Luteibacter rhizovicinus DSM 16549: one gene and its partner. The protein of the gene in region 1 interacts with the protein of each later gene in a pairwise test. Links are inferred from orthologs where the notes say so. Each region holds a gene or a part of one and is shown on either strand. Other genes may lie near its edges.

Evidence for each region. Proteins that work in one complex are often made in the same cells at the same time.
Region 2: the proteins of selB (region 1) and serC interact in binary tests that used the Escherichia coli proteins (3 or more experiments, as listed by UniProt). The link is inferred for Luteibacter rhizovicinus DSM 16549 from one-to-one orthologs.

The regions. Positions count from the first base shown.
Region 1 is NZ_CP017480.1:3,832,658-3,838,233, forward strand. What follows is about bases 1,059-4,058. They hold selB (selenocysteine-specific translation elongation factor), read right to left. Parts: upstream 3,525-4,058; coding sequence 1,593-3,524; downstream 1,059-1,592. Other genes in these bases: selD (selenide, water dikinase SelD), read left to right, coding at 1,059-1,467; selA (L-seryl-tRNA(Sec) selenium transferase), read right to left, coding at 3,521-4,058. Also shown: BJI69_RS17475 (permease), read right to left, coding at 1-344; more of selD, read left to right, coding at 427-1,058; more of selA, read right to left, coding at 4,059-4,945; BJI69_RS17500 (formate dehydrogenase accessory protein FdhE), read right to left, coding at 4,957-5,576. UniProt on the Escherichia coli protein: Translation factor necessary for the incorporation of selenocysteine into proteins. It probably replaces EF-Tu for the insertion of selenocysteine directed by the UGA codon. SelB binds GTP and GDP.
Region 2 is NZ_CP017480.1:3,117,420-3,121,303, reverse strand. Bases 1,024-3,884 are described here. They hold serC (3-phosphoserine/phosphohydroxythreonine transaminase), read right to left. Parts: upstream 3,067-3,884; coding sequence 1,981-3,066; downstream 1,024-1,980. Other genes in these bases: BJI69_RS14165 (FHA domain-containing protein), read right to left, coding at 3,106-3,876; pheA (prephenate dehydratase), read right to left, coding at 1,024-1,900. In the rest of the region: hisC (histidinol-phosphate transaminase), read right to left, coding at 1-803; more of pheA, read right to left, coding at 800-1,023. UniProt on the Escherichia coli protein: Catalyzes the reversible conversion of 3-phosphohydroxypyruvate to phosphoserine and of 3-hydroxy-2-oxo-4-phosphonooxybutanoate to phosphohydroxythreonine. Is involved in both pyridoxine and serine biosynthesis.

The sequences.
Region 1 (5,576 bases):
CCTCCGGCCACCGTGCCGGCAAAGCTGGAACTGCCCAGCGCGCGCTGCACCCAGCTCGCCGGAATCAGGGCCTGAAGGGCCGAGCCCAGCAGCAGGCCCAGGACCATGGCCTTCCAGATGGCCTTGCCGTAAGCGACGGCATAACCCAGCGCGGCGCTCCACGACGGGTCGGGCGCGCTCGAGGCGTCGCCCATCAGGATCGACTTGCCGATGGAATGGTGCGACGCGGCGTCGAAGGCGCGTCCGTAATAGGGGAACCACTTTACGTAGAAGAGGCCAGCGACGGCCAGGAGGAGAAAGACGGACCAGCGCACGGTACGGGTACTACGCAGAGCGACAGGCATGTCATCCTCCCGGACATTCGTCTATGGTTATGCTGCCGCAGAATCCCTCCGTCGCGCCACCGCGACTTTGGTGGAGTTTTCCATGACTTGTACGCGCTTGACTGAACTTGCCCATGGCGGCGGATGTGGCTGCAAACTCGCACCCTCCGTGCTCCAGCAATTGCTTGCCGACAAGCCGGCCGCCATGCCGTTCGCGCAACTGCTCGTCGGCAACGAGTCGAGCGACGATGCCGCGGTGTGGCAGGTCGATGAAAACACCTGTGTCATCGCCACCACCGACTTCTTCATGCCCGTGGTCGACGACCCGCACGACTTCGGCCGCATCGCCGCGGCCAACGCGCTTTCCGATGTGTATGCCATGGGCGGCAAGCCGATCATGGCCCTGGCGATTCTCGGCATGCCGCTGGGCAAGATCGAAATCGACACGGTGCGGGCGATCCTCGCCGGCGGCGAAGCGATCTGCGCCGAAGCGGGCATTCCGGTCGCGGGCGGGCATTCGATCGACTCGGCCGAGCCCATCTACGGACTGGCGGCGATCGGGCTTTGCTCGCCATCCAACGTTCGCCGGAACACCGGCGCGAGACCAGGCGACGTGCTGATCCTCACCAAGGCGATCGGTGTTGGTGTGTATTCCGCCGCGTTCAAGAAGCAGGTGCTGCCGACCGACGCCTACGACGAGCTGATCGCGTCGACCACGCTGCTCAATCGCGTGGGTCACGAACTGGGCAAGCTGGATGAGGTGCATGCGATCACCGACGTCACCGGCTTCGGGCTGCTCGGCCATGCCCTGGAGATGGCGCGGGGCAGCGGCGTGCGTATCGCGATCGACGAGGCCCGTGTGCCGTTCTTCCATCAGGCCAAGGCGCTGGCCGAAGCGGGTTTCATTACTGGCGCATCGAAACGCAACTGGGACAGCTACGGCGAGGGCGTGACGTTGCCTGGCGAGCTGCCCCCGTGGCGCCGCGACCTGCTCACCGATCCGCAAACCTCGGGCGGCCTGCTGGTGGCTTGCCAGGCGGAACGCGCCGTCGCGCTGCGCGACATGATCGAGGCCGCGGGTTATGCGCGCGCCAGCATCATCGGCAGCGTCATGACGGGGAGCCCGGGTATCGAGGTCAGCTGACGCGCGGCCGGCGAGATGGCGGAAGAGCATGGGAGTCGAACCCACCCGAGACAGACTGGCTGCCTCACCCGGATTTGAAGTCCGGACGCCCCACCGGGGACGATGCTCTTCCATGGAGGGGAACGCTACGTGGTCGGGGCGAAAAGATCCAGATAACGCGGCTGAATCCTTCGCAGCGTGCCGCGCTTGAGCATGACGCCATGACGGTCGAAAAACTCCAGGATGAGGATGGCCACCTTCCTGCCGCAATCGAGCCGGTCGCGAAACGGCGCGGCGGTCAGCCATCCCTCCACATCCGTGGCCTCGATGTCCGCGGCGATCTGCAGCATCTCGTGCACCGTCGTGCGCAGGAAGAAATGGTCGTGGCTGATCTCATCCACATCGCCCATGCGCGTGGCGAGCTTCAGCAGCTGCCGAACGTCCGCCTCCGGTATCGACAGCTCGCGGCCGATGTCGCGCACGCGCGGCGGCCGGAAGCGTGCCTCACCGCCGAGCAAAGGCGCGACAGCGGCCCACTGGCGCTCGTGCGCCGGGCTCAACTGCATCACATGGCTGGCGAGGCGAACGAACGCACCATCGAGCCGCACCCTTCCTGAAAGATCGGCGTGCTGCAAGGCCATGGCGAAAGCGGAGGGGGACAACTCCGGCTTGACGACCTTGCGCAAGCCCTCGCGCGCCATGCCTTGCCGGTCGGGGTACGCCGTGTGGAAGCCTTCCAAACGTTCGATCACGGCGGTGACGAAATGCGCCCATGACATCGCCCCGATGGCGACACGCGCGTCGCCGGTCTCGAAGACCAGCGGTGAGAGGCTTGCAATCACGGCCTCCAGTGTTGCTGCCGATAACGCCCGGTCGCGAGCGAACGCATCGAGATCGCGCGCCGTCGAGGAGGCGTCGAGCAAGGCCGCGAGGCTGCGCTCGGGATCGTCGAGGCGCATCGCCGCACGCTCGGCTTCGCGCACCGGGGTTCGTCGATGCCTCTCGGGCGCGCGCAGATCGATCAGCTGGCCGCCACCCATCGTGCGCCGGGCCGAGACATCGCGCAGCACGAAGCGGTCGCCGACCGCGGCGGCGATTGGACGGTCCAGCACGAGTTGCACGTCGGCTGTCCGGCCGGGGCGCAGATGCTGGCCCTCGAGTGGAACGACATGCGCGCCGACTTCAGCGGCGCCGTGATGCAAGCGCACGGCGAACCACGGCTCGATCAGCTTCGACTCCGACGCGAGCAGGTGCAACCGGGCATCGAGTCGCATCGTTGGTGCATGAAGCAACGGGTCGACGACCATGTCGCCACGATGGATCGCATCCTTGGCGAGGCCGTCACCGGTCAGGTTGAGCGCGCAGCGGTCACCGGCGCGGGCGGTCTCCACCGGCCGGTTCTGCGCGTGCAGCGATCGCACACGCGCGTTGAGGCCGGGCGGGCTGACAGTGACCGCATCACGCACATGCACGACGCCGGAGAGCACGATGCCGGTGACCACCAGGCCGATGCCGGGCAAGGTGAACACGCGATCGACGGCGAGGCGGAAGCGTCCCGCGTGGCTGCGCTCCTCGAGGGAGCGTGCCTCGGCCATGAGTCGCTCGCGAAGCGCGTCGATGCCGTCGCCGGTGGCCGACGAGACAGGCAGGATATCGGCTGTCGCCAGGGCACTTGCCTTCGTGACGTCGCGAATCTGCGCTGTGACCTCGGCAAGGCGCTCGGCGGTCACCATGTCGATCTTGGTCAGCGCGATCACGGACCGCCGTGTGCCGAGCAGGTCGAGGATCGCCAGGTGCTCGCGCGTCTGCGGCATCACCCCATCGTCGGCCGCGACCACCAACAGCGCGATGTCGATGCCAGCGGCGCCCGCGACCATGGTATGCACGAAGCGCTCGTGGCCGGGCACGTCGATGAAGCCGAGTATCTGATCATCCGCCAGTGGCAGGTAGGCGAAGCCGAGATCGATCGTGATCCCGCGGACTTTTTCTTCTTTCAGGCGATCGCCATCGACACCGGTAAGCGCCCTGACCAGGGACGTCTTGCCGTGGTCGACGTGACCAGCCGTGCCGACGATCATGGCCGGGCAGCGAGAAGGGCGGTGGTGTCGAGCTCACCCAGTGCGGCGAGGAAGGTGGCTTCGTCCGCCTCATCCAGGCAGCGCAGATCCATGAGCAAGGCACCTTCGGACACGCGGCCGATCACCGGATGCGACAGCGCACGCAGGGCGGCGGCCAGGGGGTCGAGCAGCTCCTGGCTTCCGTGCGGACGAAGACGCAGCGCCGCACTGGCGAGCGTATCCAGCGGCAAGGCGCCGGAGCCGATCTGGCTCTGGCAGTCGCCGACGTCGACCGCGAACGCGGTGCCGACGATCTTCGCGACGGCGGGTAGCAGGCGTCGGGCCTGAGCGTCGATGTCGGCGTGGGGCCGGGAGAGATAGCGCAGGGTGGGCAGTCGTTCGGCGAGGCGGTCCGGATCGCGGTAGAGCGCGAGGGTGGCTTCGATCGCCGCCAGCCGGATCTTGTCCACCCGCAGCGCGCGCTTCAGCGGATTGCGGTTGATCTCGGCGATCAAGGCGCGGTCGCCGACGATGAAGCCGGCCTGCGGGCCACCGAGCAGCTTGTCGCCGGAGAACGTGACCAGCCGCGCGCCTTCGGCCACGGCCTCACGCACTGTCGGTTCCTTCATCAGGCCGTAGCGCGACAGATCGACAAGGCTGCCCGAGCCGAGGTCGTTGAGCAGCGGCACGCCTGCCGCGTCCGCGATGCCGGCCAGCTCGCGCGCACCCACTTCCGCGACGAAGCCCTGGATCCGATAGTTCGAGGTATGCACCTTGAGCACGAGCCCGGTGCGTTCGCTCAAGGCGTTGCGATAGTCGGCCGCATGCGTGCGGTTGGTCGTGCCGACTTCGACCATGTCGGCACCGGCACGCAGCATGATGTCAGGCATGCGGAACGCGCCGCCGATCTCGATGAGTTCGCCGCGCGACACGATCGCCTCACGACGCAGGGCGAAGGTGTTCAGGCACAGCAGCACCGCAGCGGCGTTGTTGTTGACGACGGTGGCGTCCTCGGCACCGGTCAGCTCGCGAAGCAGGCCGCGCACGTGATCGTCGCGCTCACCGCGTGAGCCGCTGTCGAGGTCGTATTCGAGGGCGACGGGATGGCGCATCGCGTTCGCCGCCGCGTCGACCGCGGCATCGGCCAGCACGGCGCGACCGAGGTTGGTGTGAAGAACGGTCCCGGTGAGGTTGAACAGCGGTCGCATGCCGGGCGCCTTTGCCGCGAGAAGGTCGCCTGCGCGCACGGCGAGTTCATCGGCGCCGGGTGCCACCGCCGGGATGGCTCGTAGCGCGTGGCGCGCCTCGTCGATCACCTGACGAATCGCCTCGGTGGTCGCGACACGCCCGTGGCGTTCGACCAGGGCGGCGGCACCGGTGGTCGCCAGGACGGTGGCGACGGCGGGAAGGTGGCGAAGGGCATGCGACGCGGGCTCGACCATGCCCCGAGTATTTACCCGATATCGTCCTCGCTGTCTCCCGTCAGCAGGAAGGGGTTGAGCGCATGGCGGGCAAAACCTTCCTCGCTGACCAGCAGGTCCAGGCCGAACGAGGCGAGATCGTCGGCGACGGGGTCCAGCTGCGTGTCGTGGAGTTGGTAGAGGAGCTTGCTGTACGTGTGGCATTCCGCACAGACCTCGGCCTTGACCACGCCGCCGTCGTCCTCGATGCCCCGCAGGGAAAGCTTGCGGGTGCCGGCGCAGGTCACGCAGACGGTGCGCGTGTGGTTCCAGGCCGTCGAGCACATCGAACAATGCAGATAACGCGTGCCGGGAATGATGCCGCTGGCGGTGATCACACCGGCAATGGATGGCGAGCCGCAGCAGGGGCAGAGCGAGCGTTCCTGCAGCAGCCGAAGGTCGGCGGCGGACAGGCGCGCCGCGGAGCCGGTGAAGTAGATCTGCAGGGCGGCGACGATGAAGACCGTGGCGCCGGTGTCGGCGGCGGGGATGTGGCCGCGGAGGAAGTGGGTGGCGAGGGTTTCGAGGGTGGTGGGATCGGCGGTGCGGAGGGTATCTATGAGGGCGAGGGTGGCTGGGGGGAGATCGTCGCCCTGCGGGGGAATCGCCGATG
Region 2 (3,884 bases), 720 kb from region 1 along the record:
TTGACGTTGAACGATTCGCGCAGGCGCTCGCACACGGCGGCCACGGACGGATGGCTGAGCATGTAGCCGATACGCAGGCCCGCCAGCGCATACGCCTTGGAAAACGTGCGGGTGACGATGAGGTTCGGAAAGCGTCCGAGCAGGTGCATCGCCGTGCTCAGGCCGGCGGCATCCACGTATTCGTGATACGCCTCGTCGACGACGACGAGCGTGTGCGCCGGCACCTTGCCGAGGAAATCCTCGAGCGCGGCATCGGTGAACCACGTACCCGTCGGATTGTTCGGATTGGCGAGGTAGACCAGTCGCGTCGAAGGCGTTACAGCCGCCGCTATCGCGTCGAGGTCGTGGCCATACGGTGCCTCCGGATGATCCGCAGGCAGGGCCGGCACGGCGACGGAGGGCGCACCGGCCGCGGCCGCGGCGATCGGAAACACCGCGAAGCCGTACTGCGAATGCACCACCGGGTGGTCGGCATCCGCGAAGCACTGCGCCAGCAGCATCAGCAGCTCATGCGAGCCGTTACCTAGCGTGATGCCGGACACCGGCACGCCGAGTTCGCTCGACAAGCGGTGCTTCAGCGCCGCGCCGAGCGGGTCGGGATACCGCCAGATGTCTTCGAGGACACGCGTGGCGGCGCGCATGGCGAGCGGGCTGGGACCCAGCGGATTCTCGTTGGAACCCAGCTCGGACAGCACGGCACCGAACTGCAGGCGCAGCGCCGGAAGATCATGACCGGGATCGTAGGCACGCAGCGCCGACGTCGCCCGGTTGGCGAGCGTGGCTGCATCGAACGCGGCGGTCATGGCAAGGCGACAGGGTAGGAGCCGAGCACGCGAACGTCCGCGGCGGCTGGCTTCATCTCGTCGAGTGCCGCCTGCAGCGCGGCATCGTCCACATGGCCAGACACATCGATGAAGAAGGCGTACTGCCACTTACCCGTATGCGCCGGGCGCGATTCGATGCGATTCATGCTGATGTCATGGCGTGCGAGCGGGCTGAGTACGTCGTAGAGCGCACCGGGCTTGTCCTTCACCGACACGAGCAACGACGTACGATCGTTGCCCGAGGGCGGGAAAATCGAACGGCCGATGACGAGGAAGCGCGTGGTGTTGTCCGAGCGGTCCTCGATCGGACCGGCGATGGTCTTCAGGCCGTAGACGCGACCTGCGGTCTCGCCGGCGATCGCCGCGGACTCCGGTGCGAGGCGCGCCATGCGCGCGGCTTCGGCGTTGCTCGATACCGGTACGCGCTCGGCATCCGGCAGGTTCACGCGCAGCCACGCCTGGCATTGCTGCAGCGACTGCGGATGCGAGTACACGCGCTTGACGTCCTTCAGTTCGCCGCTCAGCGAGAGCAGGTTCTGGTGGACGCGCAGCTCCACTTCGCCGCAGATGGTCGCCTTGGACACGAGGAACATGTCCAGGGTCATCTGGATCATGCCCTGCCCCGAGTTCTCGACCGGCACCACGCCGAAGTCGGCGTTACCGGCGGCCACTTCCTGGAACACTTCCTCGATGCTGCCCAGCGGCAGGCCGTACGCGGCGTGACCGAAATGCTTGCGCACCGCCTGCTCGCTGAAGGTGCCCTCGGGACCGAGAAAGCCGATCTTCAGCGGCTGTTGCTGCGAAAGGCAGGACGACATGATCTCGCGGAACAGTCGTACCAGTTCGGCGTTCGGCAACGGGCCGTCGTTGCGATCGATCACACCGCGCAACACCTGGGCTTCCCGTTCGGGTCGGTAATACTCCACCGCCGCCTTCAACGGGCCCTTGGCCCGGCCGACCTGCTGGGCCCAACGGGCACGCTCACTGATGAGCGACTGCAGTTGCTGGTCGATGCTGTCGATGCGCGTACGCGCTTCGACGAGCGTGGCTTGTTTGTCGGCAGGGGTCTTACTCATGGACGTCCAGGCGGCTAAGTGGTTGCAAATGAAACGGTTACCACCGCAACTGCCATGCTGCAGTGCGGTGACCCCCGACTTTAACCGTGCTTCGTCGCAAAGTCCCGCATGAAGTTCACAAGCACATCCACGGCCTCCTGCGGAACCGCGTTGTACAACGATGCGCGCATGCCACCGACGGCCTTGTGTCCCTTCAGTGCAAGCAGGCCCGCAGCCTCGGACTCCGCAAGAAAAGCCGCATCCAGCGCACTATCGTGCAGGGTGAATGGCACGTTCATCCGCGAACGCGCATTCACGGCAACCGGGCTGCGATAGAAACCGCCAGAGTTCTCGAATGCGTCGTAGAGGGTTTTCGCCTTGCGCGCGTTGCGCTCGCCCATGGCGGCGAGACCGCCCTGCGTCTCCAGCCATTCGAAAGTGAGACCGGCGAGGTACCAGCCCCAGGTGTTGGGCGTGTTGAGCATGGAGTCGTTCGCCGCGTGCTCGGCGTAGCGGAAGATCTTCGCCATCGGCCGCCCCTTGCGCGCCAGCAGGTCGTCGCGAATGATCATCACCACAAGACCGGACGGACCGATGTTCTTCTGCGCGCCAGCGTAGATCAGGCCGAACTTCGCCACGTCCACCGGTTCACTGAGGATGTTCGACGACATGTCGGCGACCAGCGGTACGTCCCCGACGTCGGGGACGTCATGGAATTCCACGCCGTGGATCGTCTCGTTCGGCGTGTAATGTACGTACGAGGCGGCGGGATCGAGGGTCCAGCGCTCGCGCGGTGGCAGGTCGAGGTAATGCGCGGCCTCGGACGTGCCCGCCACGCGGGCGTTGATGTAGGGCGCCGCTTCACGCACGGCTTTTTCACCCCAGTGCCCGGTGACGATGTAGTCGGCGCTGTCACCGTCGGCGGCGAGGTTCATCGGGATCTGGGCGAAATGCTGCGTGGCGCCGCCCTGCAGGAACAACACCTTGTAACCCACTGGTACGCCGAGCAGACGGCGCAGGCGCTCTTCCGCCGTCGCCGCCAATTGCATGAAGGCCTTGCCGCGATGGGACAGCTCCATGACGGAAGCACCCGATCCGTTCCAGTCGAGCATCTCAGCCTGCGCGCGCTTCAACACCGCTTCGGGTAGCGCCGCCGGTCCGGCGCTGAAATTCCAGGCTCTGCTCACTTCATCTCGTCCACGGGGAAGGTCCCCGCATTATGCCGCTCAAAAATGGACGAACAGCACCATGGCGATGCCCAAAGCGAGGATGGCTGCCGTCAGGATCAACCACCACACCTCGCCCCGCGGGCCAGCCATGTCCTCGGGAAGCGCAACCTCCGGCTCGGGCTCGGGCATGACCACCACTGGTTCGGCGGACCAGCCCGGCCCGTCGAGGACGAAGCGATGCGCGGCGAGCCCGATCTGGTCGCCAGGCTGCAGCGCGGCACGCACGACCTTGACTCCGTTGACCCGCACGGCATGCCGGGCGGGAACGCGCGAGCCATCGAGCATCAGCTCACCGTCGTCCCAGGACAGCACCAGCAGGGCCGCGTCGTTACCGGGCAACTCCAGCGGCAAGGCGCCGTGGGTGGCGCCCAATTCGAGGCGGTCGCCCACGGGGATGGTACGGCCCGACAGCGGACCGGCTACCGGGCGCAGGGCCACGGTGCAGCGGGCATCGGTCGGTTCGATCAAGTCGCGGGCGTCCACATCCGCATCGTCGCGAATGAGCATGCGGCAGTCGCCCAGGGACAGGCTGTCGCCGGCACGCAGGAGCGCGCGCTCACGCACGGGACGCGCATTGACGTAGACGCGGCCGGCCTCGGGGAATACGGACAGCACCAGGCCGCGACGGTCGCGATGGATGCGGACATGGTTGGCGGCCACCTGGCTCTCGGAAACGACGAGGTCGTTATCGTCGGCGCGACCGATCGTGAGGACGGGCCGTGACCAATGGAAATCACCGCGAGCCGAGCTGACGAATTCGATGCGCATGGAGGAAC